Regions from separate parts of the Rhizobium phaseoli genome, predicted to be linked through region 2. Evidence: riboswitches for the same ligand, from Rfam matches in the RefSeq annotation. Region 2 holds a riboswitch; the other holds the start of a gene.
What was found. A riboswitch is a leader RNA that binds a small molecule or an ion and turns the genes downstream of it on or off. The one in region 2 is predicted to bind S-adenosylmethionine.
Positions count from the first base shown of each region.

Region 1: linked by a shared signal. The riboswitch ahead of metA (homoserine O-acetyltransferase MetA) and the one ahead of AMC88_RS02800 (O-succinylhomoserine sulfhydrylase) in region 2 are both predicted to bind S-adenosylmethionine.

Region 1 is NZ_CP013532.1:4,412,131-4,422,979, reverse strand. It holds gene AMC88_RS21220 (SIS domain-containing protein) at 1-755, opposite strand, end outside; gene AMC88_RS21215 (GntR family transcriptional regulator) at 752-1,525, opposite strand; gene AMC88_RS21210 (aldose epimerase family protein) at 1,671-2,693, opposite strand; gene metA (homoserine O-acetyltransferase MetA) at 2,834-3,757, opposite strand; SAM riboswitch at 3,807-3,884, opposite strand; gene AMC88_RS21200 (ABC transporter ATP-binding protein/permease) at 4,040-5,896, shown strand; gene AMC88_RS21195 (ABC-F family ATP-binding cassette domain-containing protein) at 5,956-7,776, opposite strand; gene AMC88_RS21190 (thiamine diphosphokinase) at 7,780-8,436, opposite strand; gene AMC88_RS21185 (MarR family winged helix-turn-helix transcriptional regulator) at 8,500-9,024, opposite strand; gene AMC88_RS21180 (MDR family MFS transporter) at 9,139-10,674, shown strand.
Region 2 is NZ_CP013532.1:569,956-580,804, reverse strand. It holds gene AMC88_RS02835 (transporter substrate-binding domain-containing protein) at 1-146, opposite strand, end outside; gene AMC88_RS02825 (methyl-accepting chemotaxis protein) at 767-2,776, shown strand; gene AMC88_RS02820 (VOC family protein) at 2,933-3,313, opposite strand; gene AMC88_RS02815 (hypothetical protein) at 3,675-3,956, shown strand; tRNA gene AMC88_RS02810 (tRNA-Gly) at 3,980-4,053, opposite strand; gene AMC88_RS02805 (2'-deoxycytidine 5'-triphosphate deaminase) at 4,112-5,206, opposite strand; SAM riboswitch at 5,279-5,357, shown strand; gene AMC88_RS02800 (O-succinylhomoserine sulfhydrylase) at 5,401-6,585, shown strand; gene apaG (Co2+/Mg2+ efflux protein ApaG) at 6,793-7,185, shown strand; gene AMC88_RS02790 (hypothetical protein) at 7,364-7,951, opposite strand; gene AMC88_RS02785 (Hsp33 family molecular chaperone) at 8,068-9,060, opposite strand; gene argF (ornithine carbamoyltransferase) at 9,150-10,064, opposite strand; gene AMC88_RS02775 (aspartate aminotransferase family protein) at 10,102-10,849, opposite strand, start outside.

The sequences.
Region 1 (10,849 bases), 690 kb from region 2:
GGCTGCACCAGGCGCATCGGACCGTGCATCAGTTCCGCCAGCGAGAAAGCTTCGGCATGCAGGCCGGAGGTTTCCTTGGCCTTCAGCGCCGCTTCGAGCGCAATCGCGAAGGCCGGACCGCGGCCGGCCGTATAGAGCGAGGTCGCATTGAAGAGCACCTCCTCGGCTGCCGCCGTATCGATCCCCGCGGTCGCCGAAAGCGCCTCCGGCAGCTTGGCGAGAGCGGCCTGCAGCTCAGACGCGCCGCCGATCGCAGCCGTGACGCCGGCAAGGGCGGCAACGGAAGCGATGAAGGACTTCGTTGCCGCAACGCTCTTTTCCACGCCGGCGTTGAGGCCGAGAACGATATCGGCCTGTTTTGCGAGCGGGCTGTCGATGACGTTAACAACGGCGATCGTCGTTGCCCCGCCCTTCTTGGCCGCCTCCTGCAGCGCCACGATATCGGGGCTCGCACCCGACTGCGAGACGGTGAAATGCACGCCGCCCTTCAAATGGAGGGCGGCACCGTAGACGGACGCGATCGAGGGACCGACCGAGGCGACCGGAATGCCGCAGGTGATTTCGAAAAGATATTTGAAGAAGGTGGCGGCATGGTCCGAAGAACCGCGCGCCGCCGTCGTCACCACGCTCGGGCGAGTGGAGGAAATCAGCCGGGCGATCTCGGCAAAGACCGGCTTTTCCTTTTCAAGAAGCGTGGCCACCACCTCCGGTGACTGGCCGGCTTCCTGCAGCATCAGCGACTGGGTTTCACTCATAGGTCATCTCCAATTCTCAATTCGGCAACGAAATCATAGGCATCGCCGCGGTAGTGCGAGCGGGTGTATTCGACGACACGCTGGTCTTCCAGGCGCGAGACGCGTTCGATCAGAAGCGCCGGCGCGCCTGATTTGACGTTCAGGATCGCCGCCGACGATGGGTCGAGCGTGACAGCGGTCAGCCGCTGCAACGCGCGCACGGGCCGGTGGCCGCTGGCCGCCAGCGCGTCGTAGAGCGATCCTTCGCCACCCGCATCGACGCCTAAGAACTTGATCGGCACCACGGCGCGCTCGATCGCCAGTGGCAGGCCGTCGGCAAGACGCAAACGGTCGAGCCTCAGCACCGGTTCGTCGCCGCCAAGACCGAGCAGGAAGGATTCCTCCGGCGATGGCGTATTGATGGTCCGCGACAAGATCCGGGCAGCCGGCAGCCGGCCGCGTGAGCGCATATCGGCGGAGAAAGAAGAAAGCCGCCAGAGCGACTGCTCCATGCGTTCCACCTTGCTCGATACGAAAGTACCGCTTCCGTGGCGCGATTCCAGTACGCCCGCCGCCATCAGATCACGATAGGCGGTGCGCACGGTCACGCGGCCGAGCTTCAAGGCCTCGGCGAGATCACGCTCTCCCGGCAGCGCCGCGCCGGGCTTTAGCAGGCCTTCCTGAATAAGACCGGTCAGCGCCTGCGCCAGCCGCTTATAGAGCGGGCCTGTCAACGCCTCGTCCCGCAGGCCGCGGCTGCTCAGCTCCGCTATCAGACTGGTTCTATCCATAGATCCACAATAGAACCTATATAGGACCAATCGGCAAGGCGAAATCGCGCGCGGCCAAGAAAAAACCTCCCCGGCGGGCCGAAGAGGTTTCATAGCGCTCAAATTTGACAGTTGTGCGTCGACTCCCTGCGCCTCCGAAAAGACGTCAGCTCTTGGTGAAGATATAATCCGTCTCCTGGCGCAGCACTTCGCCGGGGCGCAGCACCGCATTCGGGAAACCTTGGTGATTGATGGCATCCGGCCAGACCTGCGTCTCCAGGCAAAAGCCGGCGAAGGGGCCGTATTTGCGTCCGCCGAGGCCGGGCGCCCCGGTATTGAGCTTGAAACCGGCATAGAACTGCACGCCCGGCTCGGTGCTGCGCACCTCCATCGACACACCGGAATAGAGGCTGCGGGCGAGCGCGACGCTGCGCTTGGCGGTGCGCTCGGGCGACAGGCAGAAATTATGGTCGTACAAAGCCTGTTCGCTGCCGGCGAAACGCTTCATCGGCGCCATCTCGCGGAAATCGAACTCCGTGCCGGCGACGGAACGGATCTCGCCGGTCGGCACCTGCCTCTCGTCGGTCGGCAGATAGTGGTCGGCAGCGATCATGATGTCGTGGCCGAGCGCGTCTTCGCGACCGTCGAGATTGAAATAGGCGTGCTGGCAGACATTGGCGAGCGTCGGCTGGTCGCTGGTCGATTCGTAGGTGATCGACAGTTCACCGTTGCCGTGCACCCGGAACGTCGCCTGGATGGTGCAATTGCCGGGATAGCCGGCGCGGCCATCGGGATCGACGATCTTCATCACCAGGCGGTCAACGTCATGCTCGACGATCGTCCAGTTGCGCTTGCCGATATTATCACTGCCGCCATGCAGATGCGTGACGCCGTTTTCGTTCGGCTCGAGCTGATAATCCTTGCCGTCGAGCGTGAATTTGCCGCCGCCGACACGGTTGGCGCAGCGGCCGGGTGTCGCGCCGAAATAGGCCGAATAGAGAGGGTAGCTGTCGAAATCCTCAAAGCCGAGCTGCAGCGGCGCCTCATGTCCCTCAAGGCGCAGATCCTGGATGACCGCACCCCAGGTGATGATCTTGGCCGTCAGCCCGCCGCCCTTGATAACGACGCGATAGACGGTTTCGCCTTCCTTCGTCTGCCCGAAAACTTCCCGCTCCAACTTGTCCGACATGATGACATCCGTTCCGTTCTATCCTTGGGGTCCAGGACCGGAACCTGCCCGCATTTGCTCCAAACCGCAACCGGTCGGCACAGAAAGAAATGCCGCGGCGGAGATGCCGCGGCAATGCCTTGGGGTGCGACGGGTGACGCTCAGAGATCCATGCCGATCTCTTCGACGTCGTAGGGCGTCGTCTGGTAGATTTCGTTGATCCAGTTGCCGAACAGCAGATGTGCGTGGCTGCGCCAGCGGTTCTGCGGCGCCAGCGCCGGATCGTTGTGCGGGAAGTAATTGTGCGGCATCTTGATCGGCACGCCGGCGTCGACATCACGGAAATACTCGTCCGAGAGCGAGGTGGAATCATATTCGACATGGTTGAACATGTAGAGCCGCCGGCCCCTTTTCTCATGCACGAGGCAGACGCCCATCTCGCTCGATTCCATCAGAATTTCCAGGCTGTCGGATTTCTCGATGTCAGCGCGCCGCACCTCCGTCCAGCGCGACACCGGCACCTCGAAATTATCGGAAAAGCCGTTGAGATAGATGGAGGAAGGCTTCAGGTTCCGGTGGCGGTAGACGCCGAAGGCCTTTTCCTTCAGCTCGTATTTCGGAACGCCGTGGAAATGATAGATCGCCGCCATCGCGCCCCAGCAGACGTTCATCGTCGAATGGACGTTGGTTTCCGTCCAGTCGAGAATTTCCTGCATCTCTTTCCAATAGGTGACGTCCTCATAGGGCAGGAGCTCGATCGGCGCCCCGGTGATGATGAAGCCGTCGAATTTGCGCTGTTTCACCTCTTCCCAGGTCTGATAGAAGGCGAGCAGGTGATCTTCAGAGGTGTTCTTCGCCTTGTGCCCGCCAATGCGGATCAGCGACAGCTCCACCTGCAGCGGCGAAGCGCCGACCAGGCGCGCCATCTGCAGTTCGGTCTTAATCTTGTTCGGCATCAGATTGAGCAGCCCGATCTGCAACGGGCGGATATCCTGTCGGATCGCCATCGTCTCGGTCATTACCCGCACACCTTCCTGGACCAGGGTTTCGAAAGCGGGCAGCGTATCGGGGATCTTGATGGGCATTGCGGTCACTCGATCAAAAACAAAAAACCGGCGGCGACAAAAAATCGCTACCGGTCCGCACGCGGCCCTTTAGCGACTTTTTTAACGTGGCTGCAAGCCGGCCGGCCAAATCACCACGGAGTGCCTTAATTAGTCCCAGTTGAGCCGCGAATCAACTGCCGAATGCATGCAGCGGCGACTCAGGCAAGCCTCATCACAGTTTAATGACTGATAGAATCTGTTGATAGACCGGTAACGCCACCATGTTAATAATGACAGTATGGGCGGTGTTGGAAAAGCGTGATGGCAGATAAGACCAAGGGGAGGCCGGGGACCCGGAGGCAGGATAGAGTAGGGTATGATTTCAGCCTGACTTATCGCCTCGGGGTGATGTTCTCCGCATTCTGGAATTCTCAAGTGCGCGGCAAGGTGCTGTTTCTGGCGACCGTGCTGATCCTCGTCATCCTGCTGACGGCCTATGGTCAGGTCATTCTCAACGAATGGAACGCCCCCTTCTACGATTCGCTCGAGCGCCGCGACCTCGGCGAATTCTTCCATCAGCTCGAAATCTTCGCCATGATCGCCGGTACGCTGCTGTTGCTCAACGTGCTGCAGGCCTGGCTGAACCAGATGACCGCGCTCTATATGCGCGAAGGCCTGTCGCGCGATCTCGTCGACCAGTGGCTGAAGCGCAAGCGGGCGCTGCGGCTCGCCTCCAGCGGTCTGATCGGCGTCAACCCGGATCAGCGCCTGCACGAGGATTCCCGCAACCTCGCCGAAAGCACGACCGGGCTCGTCCTTGGCCTGCTGCAATCGACCATTCTTCTGGTGAGCTTCATCGGCGTGCTCTGGGAACTGTCGAGCGGCTTCATCTTCCACATCAGCGGCCACAGTTTCTCCATTCCCGGTTACATGGTCTGGGCCGCAATCTTCTATGCCGCCTCGGCCTCGGTGCTGAGCCAGGTCGTCGGCCGCAAGCTGGTCAAGCTCAATGCCGACCGCTTCTCAAAGGAGGCCGAGCTTCGTTTCACGCTGATGCATGCCAATGAGAACATGCCGGCGATCACCGTCGCGCGCGGCGAGGAGAACGAGCGCCGGCGCATCAATACCGACATCAGCTCGGTGCTGAGGGTCGTCAAGCGGCTCGCCATGGCCAATACCAATCTCACCTGGGTTTCGGCCGGCTACGGCTGGCTGGTGATCGTCATCCCGATCATCGTCGCGGCACCCGCCTATTTCTCCGGCGGCCTGACCCTCGGCCAGCTGATGATGTCGGTTGGCGCCTTCAACCAGGTCAACACGGCGCTGCGCTGGTATGTCGCCAATTTCGGCCCGATCGCCGAATGGCGCGCCACGCTGATGCGCGTCACCGATTTCCGCCAAGCGTTGCTCGACATGGACGAGGACTACGACCTAAAGGATAGCATCGCTTACGAAAACACCGCACCCGACACATTGACGCTGAAGGATGTGGTGATCAACGCCAAGATCGGCGAAGACATCGACGAATGCGGCGGTTTCCGCCTGCGCGAAACCGATGTCGTGATCAAGGCCGGCGAGAAAGTCATGATCAACGGCGATCACAGCGTCAACCGCAAGCTGCTGTTCCAGGCCATGGCCGGCCTCTGGCCATGCGGCAGCGGCACGATGGGTCTGCCGCCGGTCGATGACATACTGTTCGTGCCGCAGATCGCCTATGTTCCCGGCGGCACGCTGCTCGAAGCGTTGGCTTTCCCCGAAAGCGCCGATGCCTACGAGAAATCAGCCGTCGAGGCGGCGCTCGAAAAAGCCGGCCTGCATTCGCTGATCACAAGGCTCGATACCCGCGCCCGCTGGGACAAGCTGCTCGACAGCGACGAACAGAAGGCGATCGGCTTCGCCCGCCTGCTGCTCGTGCGCCCGCGCTGGATCGTCTTCGACGAAGTGCTGGAAGGTATGGAGCCGGAGTGGCAGGAAACGATGTCAAAGCTGCTGACCTCCATGCCCGAAACCGGCATGATCTATATCGGCCGCTCCGAAGCCTATCTCGAGGCGCTGCAGCCGCGGGTGCTGCATCTGCAGGCGCTGCCGTCAAAATCCGAAGAGCCGCCGCCGCAGGTCGTCGAGACGGGCGCCAGCGCCAGTGTCGGCGCCGCCGCCGTCCCCGCCCCGGCGCTTTAGAGCCTCTGGCCGCCGGACTCCCGATTACGTGGATGACGCGGGTGGCTGAGCTGTGACACTCAGCCCTCCAGCTCTTCCCGCAGCATTTCGAGCTCCAGCCACTCCTCTTCCATGACAGTCAGGCCGGCACGCAGCTTCTCCATCTCGGCCGCAAGCCGGTTGAAGGCAGCCGGATCGCGCGTGAAGAGATTGGGATCGGCCATCACCTGTTCGCGCTTGGCGATCTCGGCTTCGGCTTTGGCCATCTCCTTCGGCAGGTTTTCCAGTGCGAATTTCTGCTTGAAGGAGAGCTTGCCCTTCGCGCCTGCGGCGGCCGGCGCCGTCTCCTGCACCTTCGGCTTTTCCGCCGCCTTCTCGGCCTTCCTGCGCTCCTCGAGCGCGCCCTTGCGTTGCGCAAGCATGTCCGAATAGCCGCCGGCATATTCGATCCAGCGGCCGTCTGGCGCATCCGGCACGGCGGGTGCGATCGTCGAGGTCACGGTGCGGTCGAGGAAATCGCGGTCGTGGCTGACGAGAATGACGGTGCCGGGGAAGCCGGCGACGATTTCCTGCAAGAGGTCGAGCGTCTCGATATCGAGATCGTTGGTCGGCTCGTCGAGGATCAGGAGGTTGGCCGGGCGCGACAGGATACGGGCCAGCATCAGCCGGGCGCGCTCACCGCCGGAGAGGCTCTTGATGGGCGTCCGCGCCTGTTCCGGCTGGAACAGGAACTCCTTCATGTAGCCAGTGACGTGCCGCTGCTCGCCGTTGACGATCAGGTTTTCGCCACGCCCGTCCGTCAGGTAGTTTGCAAGCGTATCCTCCGGATCGAGATCCTCGCGCTTCTGGTCGAGTGTCGCAATTTCCAGATTGGTGCCCAGCTTTATCGTGCCGCTATCCGGCGAAAGTTGTCCGGTCAGCATTGTCAACAATGTCGTCTTGCCGGCGCCGTTCGGGCCGACCAAGCCAATGCAATCGCCGCGATGCACGCGGATCGAGAAGGGCGTGACGATGGCGCGCTCGCCGAAACTCTTGGTGATCTTGTCGGCCTCGATCACCAGCTTGCCGGATTCCTGCGCGTCGGAGACCGACGCCTGCACCGTGCCCTGAGGGCCCTTGTGGCCGCGATACTGCGAACGCATCGTCTGCAGTTCACCGAGGCGGCGCATGTTGCGCTTGCGCCGCGCCGTGACGCCGTAGCGCAGCCAATGCTCCTCGCGCTCGATCGCCTTTCCGAGCTTGTGCTGTTCCAGCTCCTCGGCCTCCAGAACCTGGTCGCGCCAGGCTTCGAAATGCGCAAACCCCCTGTCGAGCCGGCGCGAGGTGCCGCGGTCGAGCCAGACGGTTGCAGTCGAAACCTTTTCCAGGAAACGCCGGTCGTGCGAGATCAGCACCAGGGCGCTGCGCGTCTTCTGCAACTCACCTTCCAGCCATTCGATCGTCGGCAGATCGAGATGGTTGGTCGGCTCGTCGAGCAGGAGAATATCGGGCTCGGGCGCCAGCACGCGGGAGAGGGCGGCCCGGCGCGATTCGCCGCCGGAAAGAGTGTTCGGATCTTCCTCCCCGGTCAGCCCGAGATGCGACAGCAGATAGGTGACGCGATAGGGGTCGTCACCCGGTCCGAGTCCGGCTTCCGCATAGGCCTGCACAGTGCTGAAGCCGGCAAAATCCGGCGCCTGTTCGAGATAACGCACCGTCGACGAGGGATGGCGGAAGACCTCGCCCGACTGCGCTTCGACCAAGCCGGCGGCAATCTTCAGCAGCGTCGATTTTCCCGAGCCGTTGCGGCCGACGAGACAGATCTTGTCCCCGGGCTCGACCTGCAGCGAAGCACCCGCCAGAAGCGGCGCGCCGCCGAAGCTCAGGAAAATATCGTCGAGTTTCAGAATGGGAGGTGCCAAAAATCAGACTCCGGAAAGATCATAAGGCCGGGCAAGCACGATCGCCCGGCCGCTGCTGAGCGAAAAACGAACCTTGCCTTCCGCCACGTTGGAAATGGTGCGCGACGAGCCGAAGGGCAGGTGGAAATCTGTGAGCGGATAACGCGCATTCTCAATCGAAAGGCCGGCCAGCGGGCCGAATCCGGGCACGGAAAACAGGCTGCCTTTGGGAAGATCGAGCTCGATGGTGCCTGATATCAGCGGCACCGCTTCCTCTTTGCCCGAAGTCAGCAGCACATCGAAACCCGCTTCCGCCAGGCCGACGGCCGACAGCAGATGCTGAAGGGCATGGTCGGAGCGTTCGCCGCCGAGCGCGCCGGCGAGGATCAGCCGCCGCGCGCCGCGGGCGATCGCTTCCGATACGGCGATTTCGCCGTCCGTTGCCGCCTTTGCCGCCGGGTAGGGCTGTCTCGGCACATTGGGAAACGCCCCGTCGAGATCGGCCGGCGTCGAATCGAAATCGCCGACCCAGAGCTCGGGTGTCACGCCGAGCGCTGCCGCATGCCGCATGCCGCCATCGGCTGCAATGAAGCGGCTGCCGCCGACCGCCTGGCGCAGGCGCTCCGTCAGGCTGAGTTCGCCGCCGAGCAGAATGGTGAAGGTGGATTGGCTCATGGGCATTGCCCTTAGCGCAAACGGGGGGGCGAGGGGAAGGGGCGCGCCGGCGGATCGGCGGCCTTCGCCTCAACCGGGCGTATCTTTGTCGCGAGACAGGAAGATTGCTTCGTAGCCACCGATGAACCGTTCGAACAGGGTCGCGAAACGCTCGATATCCTCACCTGGCCAGTCGGAGACGATCTCCGAGATAATTGCGAGTTTCTGCGCGTGGATCTCGGCAAGCAAGGCTTGGCCGGCGTCGGTGATGACGACGACGATCCGCCGCGCATCGGCCTGCGAGGCCTCGCGGCGCAGCACGTTGCGCCCGACCATTTCGGCCACGACTCGGCTGGCGCGTGACGGATCGATGCGCAGCATCTCGGCGATCGTGCCGACAGTCACCTCGCCGGCAGGCTCGGCCCGCCGCACGGCATCCAGCACGTCGAGATGAGAAAGTTCAAGACCCGGCGCCGCACTCTGGATTGCTAACCGGCCGATCAGCCGCCGCCCGGTCATCAAACGCATGCGCGCCATGCTCCGGCCAATGCGAGGCAGATTCACGTCCGGATCGGTCGGGCTGGTGGACAGGATCTTGGTCAGAGTTTCATTCATCACGGAATCATAACAGAGCCATCGCGAAAATTGAATATGCCGATGTCATTCATGTGCCATTGACAATTGCATGCTGAAAGCACATAAATTTGCACGAACCCGGAAATCCACCTCATGGACATGCAACTCGCGCCTGCGCCGCTCGTGACGGATCCTCGTCGCCGGCTAATCCTCTTCTTCTTTCTGATGACCGCCATGTTCATGGCGACTCTTGATAATCAGATCGTCTCCACGGCGCTGCCGACCATTGTCGGTGAATTCGGCCATCTCGAACGGTTCGGCTGGATCGGTTCGGCCTATCTTCTGGCGCTCAGCGCCGTCATGCCGCTCTATGGCAAGCTCGGCGATCTGTTCGGCCGCAAATATGTGATGATGACGGCGATCGCAATCTTCACCGTCGGCTCTGCGGTCTGCGGCCTCGCCGTCTCGATGGATACGCTGATTGCCGCCCGCGTGCTGCAGGGCCTTGGCGGCGGCGGCATCATGGTGTCGATCTTTGCCGTCAACGCCGATCTGTTCGAGCCACGCGAGCGGGCGCGCTATCAAAGCTATTCCAGCCTCGTGCTGATGGCGTCGGGCGCGATAGGTCCGGTGCTCGGCGGCACGATGAGCGACCTCTTCGGCTGGCGTTCGATCTTCCTCGTCAACGTGCCGATCGGCTTCATCGCGCTGACGGGCCTGGCCTTCATGCTGCCGTACCGCAAACCGCATCGCCGCCCCAAGATCGATTATGCCGGCGCGCTGCTGCTTGCGCTGACGACGACGAGCGTCGTGCTTGCCACCGATAGCAGCGAATTGTTCGGCGCATTGATTTCGCCTGAGAGTATCGGCGTCGTCGCCTTCGGCGTGGTTTGCGCCGTCGCCTGGGTTTTCATCGAACGCCGCGCACCCGAGCCGATCGTGCCGCTGCAGCTCTTCCGCAATTCGACCTTCAGCCTTCTCCTGATCATGTCGATCATGGGCGGCGCAATTGCCATCGGCATGGTCAATTACTTCGCCCTCTTCCTGCAGACGACGACGGGTCTTTCGCCATCCGCCGCCGGCCTTTTCTTCATCCTCCTCACAGGCGGTCTCGTCTGCGGATCGCTGTCGGCAGGCCGCATCATCTCCAGGACAGGACGCTACAAACCCTTCGCCATCGCAAGCCTCACCTGCAGCGCCGTCGCCTTCGCGCTTATGTCGCAGGTCCAGGCCGGAACGCCGATTGCCTTCATCGGCGCGATCATGCTGCTGCACGGAATCGGCATCGGCCTTGCCCAGCAAGTTCCCGTTATCGGCGTGCAGAATGCCGCACCGGCCCGCGACGTCGGCGCCGCGACCGGTTCGGTGACGCTCTCGCGCATGGGCGGCGCCTCGATCGCCATCTCCATTTACGGCGCCATCATCGCTTCCGGTCTCGGCAAGTCCGGTGTTCCCATTGCCGGCGTTGCCGATATCGAACAGCTGACGCCGAAGATGATGGCCACCCTTCCCGAAGCCAGCCGCCAGGCCGTCGCGGATATCTACGCCGCCGCCTTCTCGTCGCTGTTCATGACCTCCTGCGCCATTGCCCTGATCGGCCTTGCCGCCGCCGTGATGCTGAAGCCGGTACAACTGCCGCGCGCCGGCGAGGCGAAGCAACTGCAAGCAACGGCGGAAGCGGCGGAATAACCTGATCATAAAATTGGAATGCGTCGCATCAGGCGCTCCCTGCACAGAAATACGATCAGCAGTCGCTTTTTTCGCCTGTTGTTGCTGCTTCTGCAGGGATTGCCTCAATCACTCCGTTCTTTTTCCGCGCCGCCGGCAAATCTGCGCCGCGTGACGGAACTTTCGCCATAATTTC
Region 2 (10,849 bases):
GGCCGCGCAAGACGTTCACGCGCATCGAAGAGCAGCGGCAGCGAGGGTGCTGCCTGCTGGGCGGAGGCGGCAAGGCTTGAAAAGAGCAACAGCCCGAACGCGAGAAATCCCTTCAGGGTGAGGGAGGCCAGTTTGGATTGCATTATTGTCATCCAGTCTCGGTTCAGCGCGAAACGTTGCCGCTTCGGCGAGATCTATCAGAGTCATGGCTGGCGGGGAATATGCGTGTATCCGACGCCGGAACGCCCGCCCCGTCCTTCGAGGCTCCGGTCTTTGGCGCTCCAATCCTGCTTCTTGCGCCCAACAATTGCCAGTGGCCGACCTCGCCCTTCGAGGCCCCTGCGGGGCACCTCAGGATGAGGTCGGAGAAGGCGTGGCAGCCTCCGCTGCGCATCATTCTCAGCGCGGCAATCTCCAAGGCTCCTCATCCTGAGGTGCGTAGGCCGGAGGCCGGAGCCTCGAAGGACGCGCCGCAACGCTGCTCCTTGCATGCACCCAACGCCGGCACACCCGCCTCCCCTCTGAGGCACTTACAGGGCACCTGAGGAGAGGCTCTCTGGGGTTCCGGCGTAAAACTCCTCCCTCAAAATTATGGGCGTTCTCCACACCGGCATTAGGGCGGAATTAAAGAATAGTGCCCTTTTATTTGTGCCGACGTCATCGGACCCCGCCGGCCGATCGCATGATGCACGCGTCAGCGCTCTGTTTGTAACAATTGATTTCACAGCGCCGGTGCGGCACGCCCGGCCAATCGGGTAACGTTTCCATGCTGAAGCATCTGAAAATCCGCACGAAAATCCTGTCGGTCGTGGCGCTCATGGGGCTGATCACGATGGCCGGGCTGATCTATATCATCGCCGATTTTCGCCGTGCGGACACCGCCTACAGCGCCTTCATCGATCATGAGGCGCTGGCCTCGATGCAGAGCGCACGCGCGAGCGCCTCGGTGGTGGCCTCGGTGCTGCAGGTCACGCTGCTCGCCGACATGAAGCCCGATACGCCGGCTTTCGAGACGGCGCTCGCCACGCCGAGCAAGCTGCCGCAGGCGCGCGACCGGCTGAAGCAGGCGCTGGCGCTGGTGCCGAGCCGCAAGGCGGCGATCGACGAAATTCAGGCAGGCATCGATGACATCGAAGCCCTGGCGAACAAGATCATCGAACAGAGCAAGGCCAAGGACAGCGCCGGCGCGCTCGCCAATGTCGCCCTGATGAATGCCAAGCTCAATGCACTGACGCCGAAGATGATCGCCAACAATGATGCGATGATGGCGCTGCTCAATGACGGCGGCGACGCGCTGTCGGCTTCCGTCAACGGCCGGATCAGCTTCTGCTTCCTCCTGATCGGCATTGCCGTTCTCGCCGCGATCGGCATCAGCATTGCCGTCGCACAGTCGGGCATTGCAGGCCCGATGGCGAGACTCAGGCTGCGCATGACGCGCCTTGCCGAGGGCGACACTGACAGCGAGATCGGCGGCCTCGACCGCGGCGATGAAATCGGTCAGATGGCCAAGGCCGTTTCAATCTTCCGCGACAACGCCATCGAGCGCCGTCAGATCGAGGCCCGCGCCGAGGCAGACCGCAGCGTCAGCGACGGCGAGCGCCGCGAACGCGAGGCGCAGAGGACCCGCGAGGCATCCGAACTCGACCGCGCCGTCACAGCCCTCGGCGACGGCCTGCGCCGCCTTGCCGCCGGCGATCTCGCCGCGCAGCTCGACGAGCCTTTCGTCGCCCATCTCGACGCGTTGCGCCAGGATTTCAACCACTCGGTCGAAAAGCTCAACGAGACCCTGCAGGCGGTCGGCGCCAATGCGCGGGCGATCGGCGCCGGCGCCAACGAGATCCGTTCGTCCGCGGACGAGCTTTCCCGGCGGACGGAACAGCAGTCGGCCTCTGTCGAAGAAACCGCAGCGGCGCTCGAAGAGATCACCACGACGGTGCGCGACGCCGCCAAACGCGCCGAGGAGGCGAGCCAGCTCGTCACCCGCACGCGCCTCGGTGCCGAAAAATCCGGCGAGATCGTCCGCAAGGCCGTCTCCGCGATGCGGCAGATCGAACAGTCCTCGGTCGAGATCGGCAACATCATCGGCGTCATCGACGACATCGCTTTCCAGACCAATCTGCTGGCGCTGAATGCCGGCGTCGAGGCGGCGCGCGCCGGCGAAGCGGGCAAGGGCTTTGCTGTTGTGGCGCAGGAGGTGCGCGAGCTCGCCCAGCGTTCGGCCAGGGCTGCCAAGGAAATCAAGGACCTGATCACCAATTCCGGCACGCACGTGCAGACCGGCGTCACTCTGGTCGGCGACACCGGCAAGGCGCTCGATGCGATCGTTAGCGAAGTGCAGGAAATCAACCAGCACGTCCACGCGATCGCCGAAGCCTCGCGCGAACAGTCGATCGGGCTGCAGGAGATCAACACCGCCGTCAACACCATGGACCAGGGCACGCAGCAGAACGCGGCGATGGTCGAGCAGTCGACCGCCGCCAGCCACTGCCTGGCCACGGAGGCGACAGCGCTCAACAATCTGCTCGGCCAATTCCGGCTGACCGGCACCGGCAGCTTCGCCGCCGCCGCCCCGATCGCCTCTACCCGGCCGCCGGCCGCAGCACCGCGCGCGCCCGCGCGCCCGGTGGCCAAGGCCCCGGCAATCCGCGTCGCCCGGGAAGGCACGGCCCGTCCGACCGCCTCACCGGCCCGCGCCCTCGGCCAGACCCTCGCCAACGCCTTCGGCGGCGGCAGCACGCCCTCAAAGAGCCAGGAGGCGGACTGGACGGAGTTCTGAGCATCAGACCGTCGGCACGAGGCACGAGAAGACGCGCCCTGCGAGGGGCGAGGAACAGAGAGGTTGCCGCAAATTCTCTTCTCCTCGAGGGGAGAAGAGGGAATCGAGAGGTCGCGGTATGTCCCTCTTAGCCGCGTTTACCGGCTCCCGCTCACTCTAACCCGGCCGCCAGCCCACCTCGACGAGAATATTCCCCGGCGCCGTGCAATAGAACAGCCAGCCGCCGCGCATAGCGGCCGGCGGACCGGAGAGCACGGCACCAGCGGCAACAAGTCCGGCATGGACAGTATCGACATCACCCCTTTCCGGCAGAATGAAGCCGATATGATAGGTCTGGCGGCCTATCTCCACCTGGTCGGCGGTGCCGAACTTGGCGATGGCGTGGCTGAGGACGATTTCGAGGCCGACAGCGTCCTCCAGGATCGCCAGGCCGTTGTTACCGCGCATATCCTTCAGCTTTAGGCCGAAATGACGGATGAAGAAATCCGCCGTCTCGGCAATATCGGGGACGTGAAAATCGAGATGGTTCAGGCGCATTGACAGTCTCCGTTCAAAAAAATCCCGGAACTGCCTTTTGCCGTCTCCGCACGCCGCCGGGATCCCGCATTTCCATGCGGATCTCGTCGCGGGTTCTCGTGCCCTGGGGCACGGAGCAGAGCTTCGTCAGAGCGCTTTGACGCTTAGACGGAAGGGATCGGGCTTACCTCAACCGATCCTGCCTTTTTCGACGATGCCGATCTAGCAGACGGCGCCGGTTTCGGCAATGGAAAGGCTGAAGCGGTCACGACGCTCCAGGCGATGCTTCGCGAAGGCGTGAAGGTAGAGACTGCGTTTCAACTGGCGAGCACGATGCAATCAGGAGTAAGATCACCGCTTCGGCGCATCGGAAGGGATGGACATGAAACCCGCACTCCTCGGCCTCATCGGCACCCTCATTCTTGCCGGGTGCAACAGCGTTTCCTACTATGGCGGCCCCGGCCTCGAGCCGATCCCGGGCAGCATCACCTATAACGGCCAGCCGCGCAGCAAGCTCACCAAATCGCCACCCGGCTCCAGCTTCCCGCATGATTTCATTGACCAGTACGGCCAGCAGGTGGAAGAAACCTACATCATCCAGCCCGACCGAAGCCTGATCATCGCGCATCGGCGATACAAGCCGATCCGGTTCTTTGGGGATTAGTAGGACGTTGCCCGAAGGATGGCTGGAGCGGGTGAAGGGAATCGAACCCTCGTATTCAGCTTGGGAAGCTGCTGCTCTACCATTGAGCTACACCCGCGATGCACTGAGATTTCCAACAGATGGGGGCCGCTGTCAAGTCGGCTGAGCGCAACCCGTCAGATGCGGAAGTGTTTCGAGAGTTTGAGGCCCTGGGCCTGGTAGTTGGAGCCGAGGCCGGAGCCGTAGAGGCTCGCCGGCTTTTCCTGCATGTGTTCGTAGACGAGGCGGCCGACGATCTGGCCGTCTTCGAGGATGAAGGGCACTTCGTGGCTGCGCACTTCGAGCACGGCGCGGCTGCCGCGGCCGCCGGCAGGCGCATGGCCGAAGCCGGGATCGAAGAAGCCGGCGTAGTGGACGCGGAATTCGCCGACCAGCGGATCGAAGGGGGTCATCTCGGCGGCATAATCCGGCGGCACATGCACGGCCTCGCGCGAGACGAGGATATAGAATTCGTCAGGATCGAGGATCAGCTCGTTGCGGCCGCGGCTATAGAGCGGCTCCCAGAAATCGAAGATGTCGTGCTGGTCCTTCTCGTCGACATCGACGACGGCGGTGTGGTGCTTGCCGCGGTAGCCGATCAGGCCGTCCTTGTCGCCGCTGAGATCGATCGACAGCGCGATGCCGCCGCCCGAAACATTCGGCTGCTTGCTGGCGACCAGCGTCTCGCTTTCATGCAGCTTCAACAGTTCCGGCTCGCCGAGCAGGGATTGGCCGACGCGAAAGCGGATCTGCGACAGGCGCGAGCCGCGGCGCACGACAATCGGGAAGGTGCGCGGGCTGATTTCGAGATAGAGCGGGCCGGAATAGCCCGGCGGGATCTTGTCGAATTCCTGAGCGTAATCGGTGATCACGCGGGTGAAGATATCGAGCCTGCCGGTCGAGCTCTTCGGATTGGCCGAGGCCGACATGTCGGCCGGCAGCGCCAGGCTCTCCATCAGCGGCACGATGTAGACGCAGCCGGTTTCGAGCACCGCGCCCTGAGACAGATCGATCACATGCAGGCTGAGGCGATCGAGCTTGTCCGACACAAGATGCGAGGGACCGGGCATGAAGGAGGCGCGCACGCGAAAAGCCTTGCTGCCTAAACGCAGGTCCAGGCTTGCCGGCTGGATCTGATCGCGATCCAGCTCCCGCTCGGAGTTAAGACGCCCCGTTTCAAACAGCGCGGAGATCGCGCGGTCCGCCAGAATTCCAGTATCGCGAGCCATCATGCCCCATCCATCTTTTGCGCCGACAAAACCAAATACGGGGAATTGACGCAAGCAGCTAACAGCAGTATTGCAGAATTATCCCGTGGTGATTTGGCCGGTCGGCTTGCAGCCACGTTAAACAAGTGGCTAAAAAGACCGGGTTGTGAACCGGTCTGCTTTTGCGGCCGGTTTTTTTGTTATGTGAAGGTGATGGCATGAGCAAGACCTGGCGCCCGGCAACCCAACTCGTCCATGGCGGCACGCTGCGTTCGCAATATGGCGAAACGTCCGAGGCAATCTATCTCACGCAGGGCTTCGTCTATGACACGTCGGAAGCGGCCGAAGCCCGCTTCAAGGGCGAGACGGACGGCTACATCTACGCCCGCTACGGCAGCCCGACCAACGACATGTTCGAAAAGCGCATGTGCATGCTCGAAGGCGCCGAAGACGCCCGCGCCACCGCTTCCGGCATGGCCGCCGTCAGCGCGGCGATCCTCTGCCAGGTCAAGGCGGGCGACCATATCGTCGCCGCGCGCGCCCTCTTCGGCTCCTGCCGCTGGGTGGTGGAAACACTGGCGCCGAAATACGGCATCGAATGCACGCTGGTCGACGGCCGCGATCTCAAGAACTGGGAAGAGGCAATCCGGCCGAACACCAAAGTGTTCTTCCTGGAAAGCCCGACCAACCCGACGCTCGAGGTCGTCGATATATCAGGGGTGGCCAGGCTCGCCAACCAGGTCGGCGCCAAGGTCGTGGTCGACAACGTCTTTGCGACACCGCTCTTCCAGAAACCGCTCGAACTCGGCGCCCATATCGTCGTCTATTCCGCCACCAAGCATATTGATGGCCAGGGCCGCTGCCTCGGCGGCGTCGTGCTGGCCGACAAGGCCTGGATCGACGAGAACCTGCACGACTATTTCCGCCATACCGGCCCGGCCATGTCGCCGTTCAACGCCTGGACGCTGCTGAAGGGCATCGAGACGCTGCCGCTGCGTGTGAAGCAGCAGACCCAGAATGCCGCGAAGATCGCCGATTTCCTGGCCGAGCAGAACAAGGTCGCCAAGGTGATCTATCCCGGCCGCGCGGACCATCCGCAGGCCGACATCATCGCCAAGCAGATGAAGGGCGGCTCGACGCTTGTCGCCTTCGAGCTGAAGGGCGGCAAGGAGGCGGCCTTCGCGCTGCAGAATGCGCTGGATATCGTCAGGATCTCCAACAATCTCGGCGACAGCAAGAGCCTGATCACCCATCCGGCGACGACGACCCACAAGAACCTGTCGGAAGAGGCGCGCGCCGAACTCGGCATCTCGCCGGGCACCGTCCGGCTCTCGGCCGGCATCGAGGATACCGACGACCTGATCGAGGATTTCGCCAAGGCGCTTGCCAAGGTTTCGGCCTGATCGACAGCATTGGCGGCCGGGCCTCCGGGTTCGGCCGTCCCGGCCGCGGGATCGGCGCGCCGGCGCTGCCCAAGTAAAATTAATACTGACAATTAGGCTTAACGATCAAAAACCATGCGATCACGGCTGTTTCATCGCGTTCCGTTTCTTGACGGATAGGGCCTTCTTATAAGATACGGGTAACATATCTTGACTAAGGTGCAAGGCATGTATCGCGCCCTCACAAGAGATATCGAAGTCGTCGTCGAACCATTCTATCTGGAGGAGCAATCCGATCCGGAAGACGATCGCTACGTCTGGGGTTACCGGATTGTCATCAGCAACAATTCCGGCGTCGCCGTTCGCCTTGTCAATCGCTACTGGAACATCACCGACCAGAACGGCGTGGTGGACGAGGTGACCGGTCCCGGCGTCGTCGGCGAACAGCCGCGGCTCAGCCCCGGCGACACCTATGAATATTCCTCCGGCTGCCCGCTCGACACGCCCTCCGGGCTGATGTTCGGCCATTACCAGATGGAAACGGACGAAGGCGAGCTGTTCGACGTCGACATCCCCGCCTTCTCGCTGGATTCACCGGGGCTGCTGCGCGTGCTGAACTGACGGGTTGCTTTGTCAGTTCGAACATGAAGGCAGTGCTTGCCGCATGGGTCCTCGGGTCAAGCCCGAGGACCCATGCGGCAAGCACTGCCCGTGGATGCGGCCGGTCGCGGACTTCCAGTCAGCACCAACATGGACGCCCGCGGTCGTGGATCCTCGGGCTGGCCCAATCATCAATCTACTAAAGGTCAAAAGGATCCGAGGCCTGAGTGCCTGGCTTTGCTTCGAACGGATCTTTTGATTGTGGCGGCGCCGGCTGTTTCATGACCGCATCGTTTACCGCCTTTTGGCAGGCGAGCAACTCATCCGCTGCCCTCTCGGAATCTTTCAGACCGAGGGCAACAATCTCTTTTCCGTTAAAGCGGGCGCGGAAACTCAGTTTACCAGAGAACTCCTCAATCAAGTCGGTATCGTCGGTATCGATCCACAATGATTTGAGGCCGTCGAGATCCAGACCTCTCGCATCAGCCGTCCATTGAGTTTGGTCTAACGAGAGTTCGATGGGATAATGCTTACCTTTCTCCAAGGATTTCCAGTTCGGATTTCCGAGCAGAATGTACAGAGGTTTGTCCTTTTTTCGGAAATTGAAGCCAAGGCGAAAAATGGTGTCGTCATCAAAGGAGGTCAGAACAAAACAGCCATCGTCTAAAGTCGGGTCGACAGCCACGGTCCAGCCCCCGACCTCTTTCCATTGGATTGCCTTATCATCAGCCAAGCCAATTTGTGGCATCGCAGCCATGAATGCGACGACGAAATAAAAGATACGCATGAAGTCCCATCCCCGAACCAGTTGGATAAATGGTGCACAGTGACTACCAAAAGTCGAGTCACCGTGCTGCATCATCGCTAATCTTTTGTATTTGTTGTGTGCGTGCTCAACCGAGCCTACTCGGCCGGCTGAAGCTCGGTCGGCTCGAAGCGGTAGGTGGTCGAGCAGAATTCGCAGGTGACTGCGATTTCGCCGTTTTCCTGGCTTTCCTCGATCTCTTCGGCCGAAAAGCCCTTCAGCACGCCCTTGATCTTGTCGCGCGAGCAGCTGCAGCGGTCGAAGACGGCGCGCGGTTCGTAGACGCGCACGCCGCGCTCGTGGAACAGTCGGAACAACAGCCGTTCGGTGCCGACAAGCGGGTCGGTCAACTCATCGGCGTCGATGGTCTCGACCAGCGAGCGGGCTTCGACCCAGGCGTCGTCCTCGCCATGCGGGCGGTCGCCGTTATCGCCGTCGCCGCCGTGGAGATCCGGGTGGCGCATGCGCTCGGGTGCTTCCGGCAGGAACTGGGCGACGAGGCCGCCGGCCCGCCAGCGATGGCGCGGCTTGCCGGCATCGTCGCGATCGAAGAGCTCGGCCGCGGCCAGGCGGACGCGCGTCGGGATCTGTTCCGACTGGCGGAAATAGACACCGGCAATCTCCTCGAGCGAGGTGCCGTCGAGCGCGACGATGCCCTGATAGGGCTGCGCGAACTTGCCCTGGTCGATGGTGAAGGCGAGCACCCCCTTGCCGAGCAGCTGCTCCGGCTCGGTTTCGCCGGCTTCCACCGCCTTGGCAAGCAGCGCCTGATCGAAGCGGGCATAGGCGCGGACATTTTCCGGCGTCGAGAAATCGGCGACGAGAAGATCGACCGGGCCATCGCCCTTGGTCTGCACCGTGAACTTGCCGTCGAATTTCAGCGAGGTGCCGAGCAGCACCGTCAGCACGACGACTTCGGCCAGCAGCCGCGCGACGGGGGTGGGATAATGATGGCGCTCGAGGATCGCATCGAGCATCGGGCCGAGCTGGACGGCGCGACCGCGCACATCCAGACCCTCCACCTGGAAAGGGACGACATGGTCATCGCCGGCGAAATCGAACTGGCCGAGGGCGGCTGCAGCTTCTGCCATGGCTTTACTCCTAGTTTTCAGAGCGAAGGGTCAGGGTGCCCTTCGCTCGCGCGGCCGCACGTTGTTCGCGAGCGGCGTCCGATTATGGTTCAGATCGCGCCCAGGCACCAAGCTAGAATCGACTTCTGCGCATGAAGGCGGTTTTCCGCTTCATCGAAGACCACGGATTGCGGGCCGTCGATCACCTCATCCGTCACTTCCTCACCGCGATGGGCGGGCAGGCAATGCATGAACAATGCATCGCTGCCGGCCTTGGCCATCAAGGCCGCATTGACCTGATAAGGCTGAAAGACGTTGTGACCCCGGGCCCGATGTTCCTGATTCATGGAGACCCAGGTATCGGTCACCACGCAATCGACGCCTTCGACCGCACGGTCGGCATCATGGCAGAGCATGATTTCGGCGCCCTCATTGCGGGCCCAGTTCAGATAGTGATCCTTGGGCTCCGAACCAAGGGGTACGGCCATGTTCATGCGATAGCCGAACCGCGCGGCACCTTCGACCAGCGAATGCAGCACATTGTTGCCGTCGCCGGTCCAGGCGATGGTCTTGCCCTTGATCGACCCGCGATGCTCTTCGAAGGTCATGATGTCGGCCATGATCTGGCAGGGGTGGGTATCATCCGTCAGCGCATTGATCACGGGCACGGTCGCATGTTCGGCAAGCTCCAAGAGCCTCGAATGCTCGGTGGTGCGGATCATGATCGCATCGACATAACGCGACAGCACCTTGGCGGTGTCGCCGATCGTCTCGGCGCGGCCGAGCTGCATTTCGGTGCCGGATAGAAACAGCGTTTCGCCGCCGAGCTGGCGCATGCCGACATCGAAGGAGACGCGGGTGCGCGTCGACGGCTTTTCGAAGATCATCGCCAGCATCTTGCCGGCGAGCGGCTTGTCGCCCTGGCCGGCCTTGAAGGCCTGCTTGCGAACGAGCGCGTCGTTCATGATGGTTCTGAGGTCGGCCGATGTGACGGCCGAAAGATCGAGGAAATGTTTAGGAGCCATGTTCTTACCTGTCGTGCGCCCGAAAGCGCCAATCCCTTCAAGCCGTTTTCTTGACCTTGGCGGCGCGGATGCTCTCGGCGGCGCGTTCGAGGCGGGCGAGGCCCTCGCGGGCTTCCTCGGCGGTGACGACGAGCGGCGGAAGAAGGCGGATTACATTGTCGCCGGCCGGCACGCCGAGCAGATGCGCGGCGCGGATCGCCTGCAGCAGCTCGGCCGAGGGAACGGCCCCCTTGACGCCGAGCAGCAGGCCCTCGCCCCTGATATCCTCGATCACATCGGGATAACGGTCCTTCAGCGAGGCAAGCCCCTGGCGGAAGACCAGCGCGACGTCGCGCACCTGCTGGAGGAAGCCGTCGGCGAGAATGACATCGAGCACCGCGCTGCCGACGGCCATGGCCAGCGGATTGCCGCCATAGGTCGAACCATGGGTGCCGGCCTTCATGCCGGAGGCGGCCTCGGCGGTGGCAAGGCAGGCGCCGAGCGGGAACCCGCCGCCGATGCCCTTGGCGACCGCCATGATGTCGGGCGCGATGCCCGACCATTCATGGGCGAAGAGCTTGCCGGTGCGGCCGACCCCGGTCTGGACCTCGTCGAGGATCAGCAGCAGGCCGTTTTCGTCGCAGATCTGGCGCAGCGCCTTCATGAACTCGGGGGTGGCGGGGCGCACACCGCCCTCGCCCTGCACCGGCTCGATGAGGATTGCCGCCGTCGCATCGGTGATGGCGGCGCGGACCGCTGCGATATCACCGAAAGCTACCTGATCGAAACCCGGCGCCTTGGGGCCG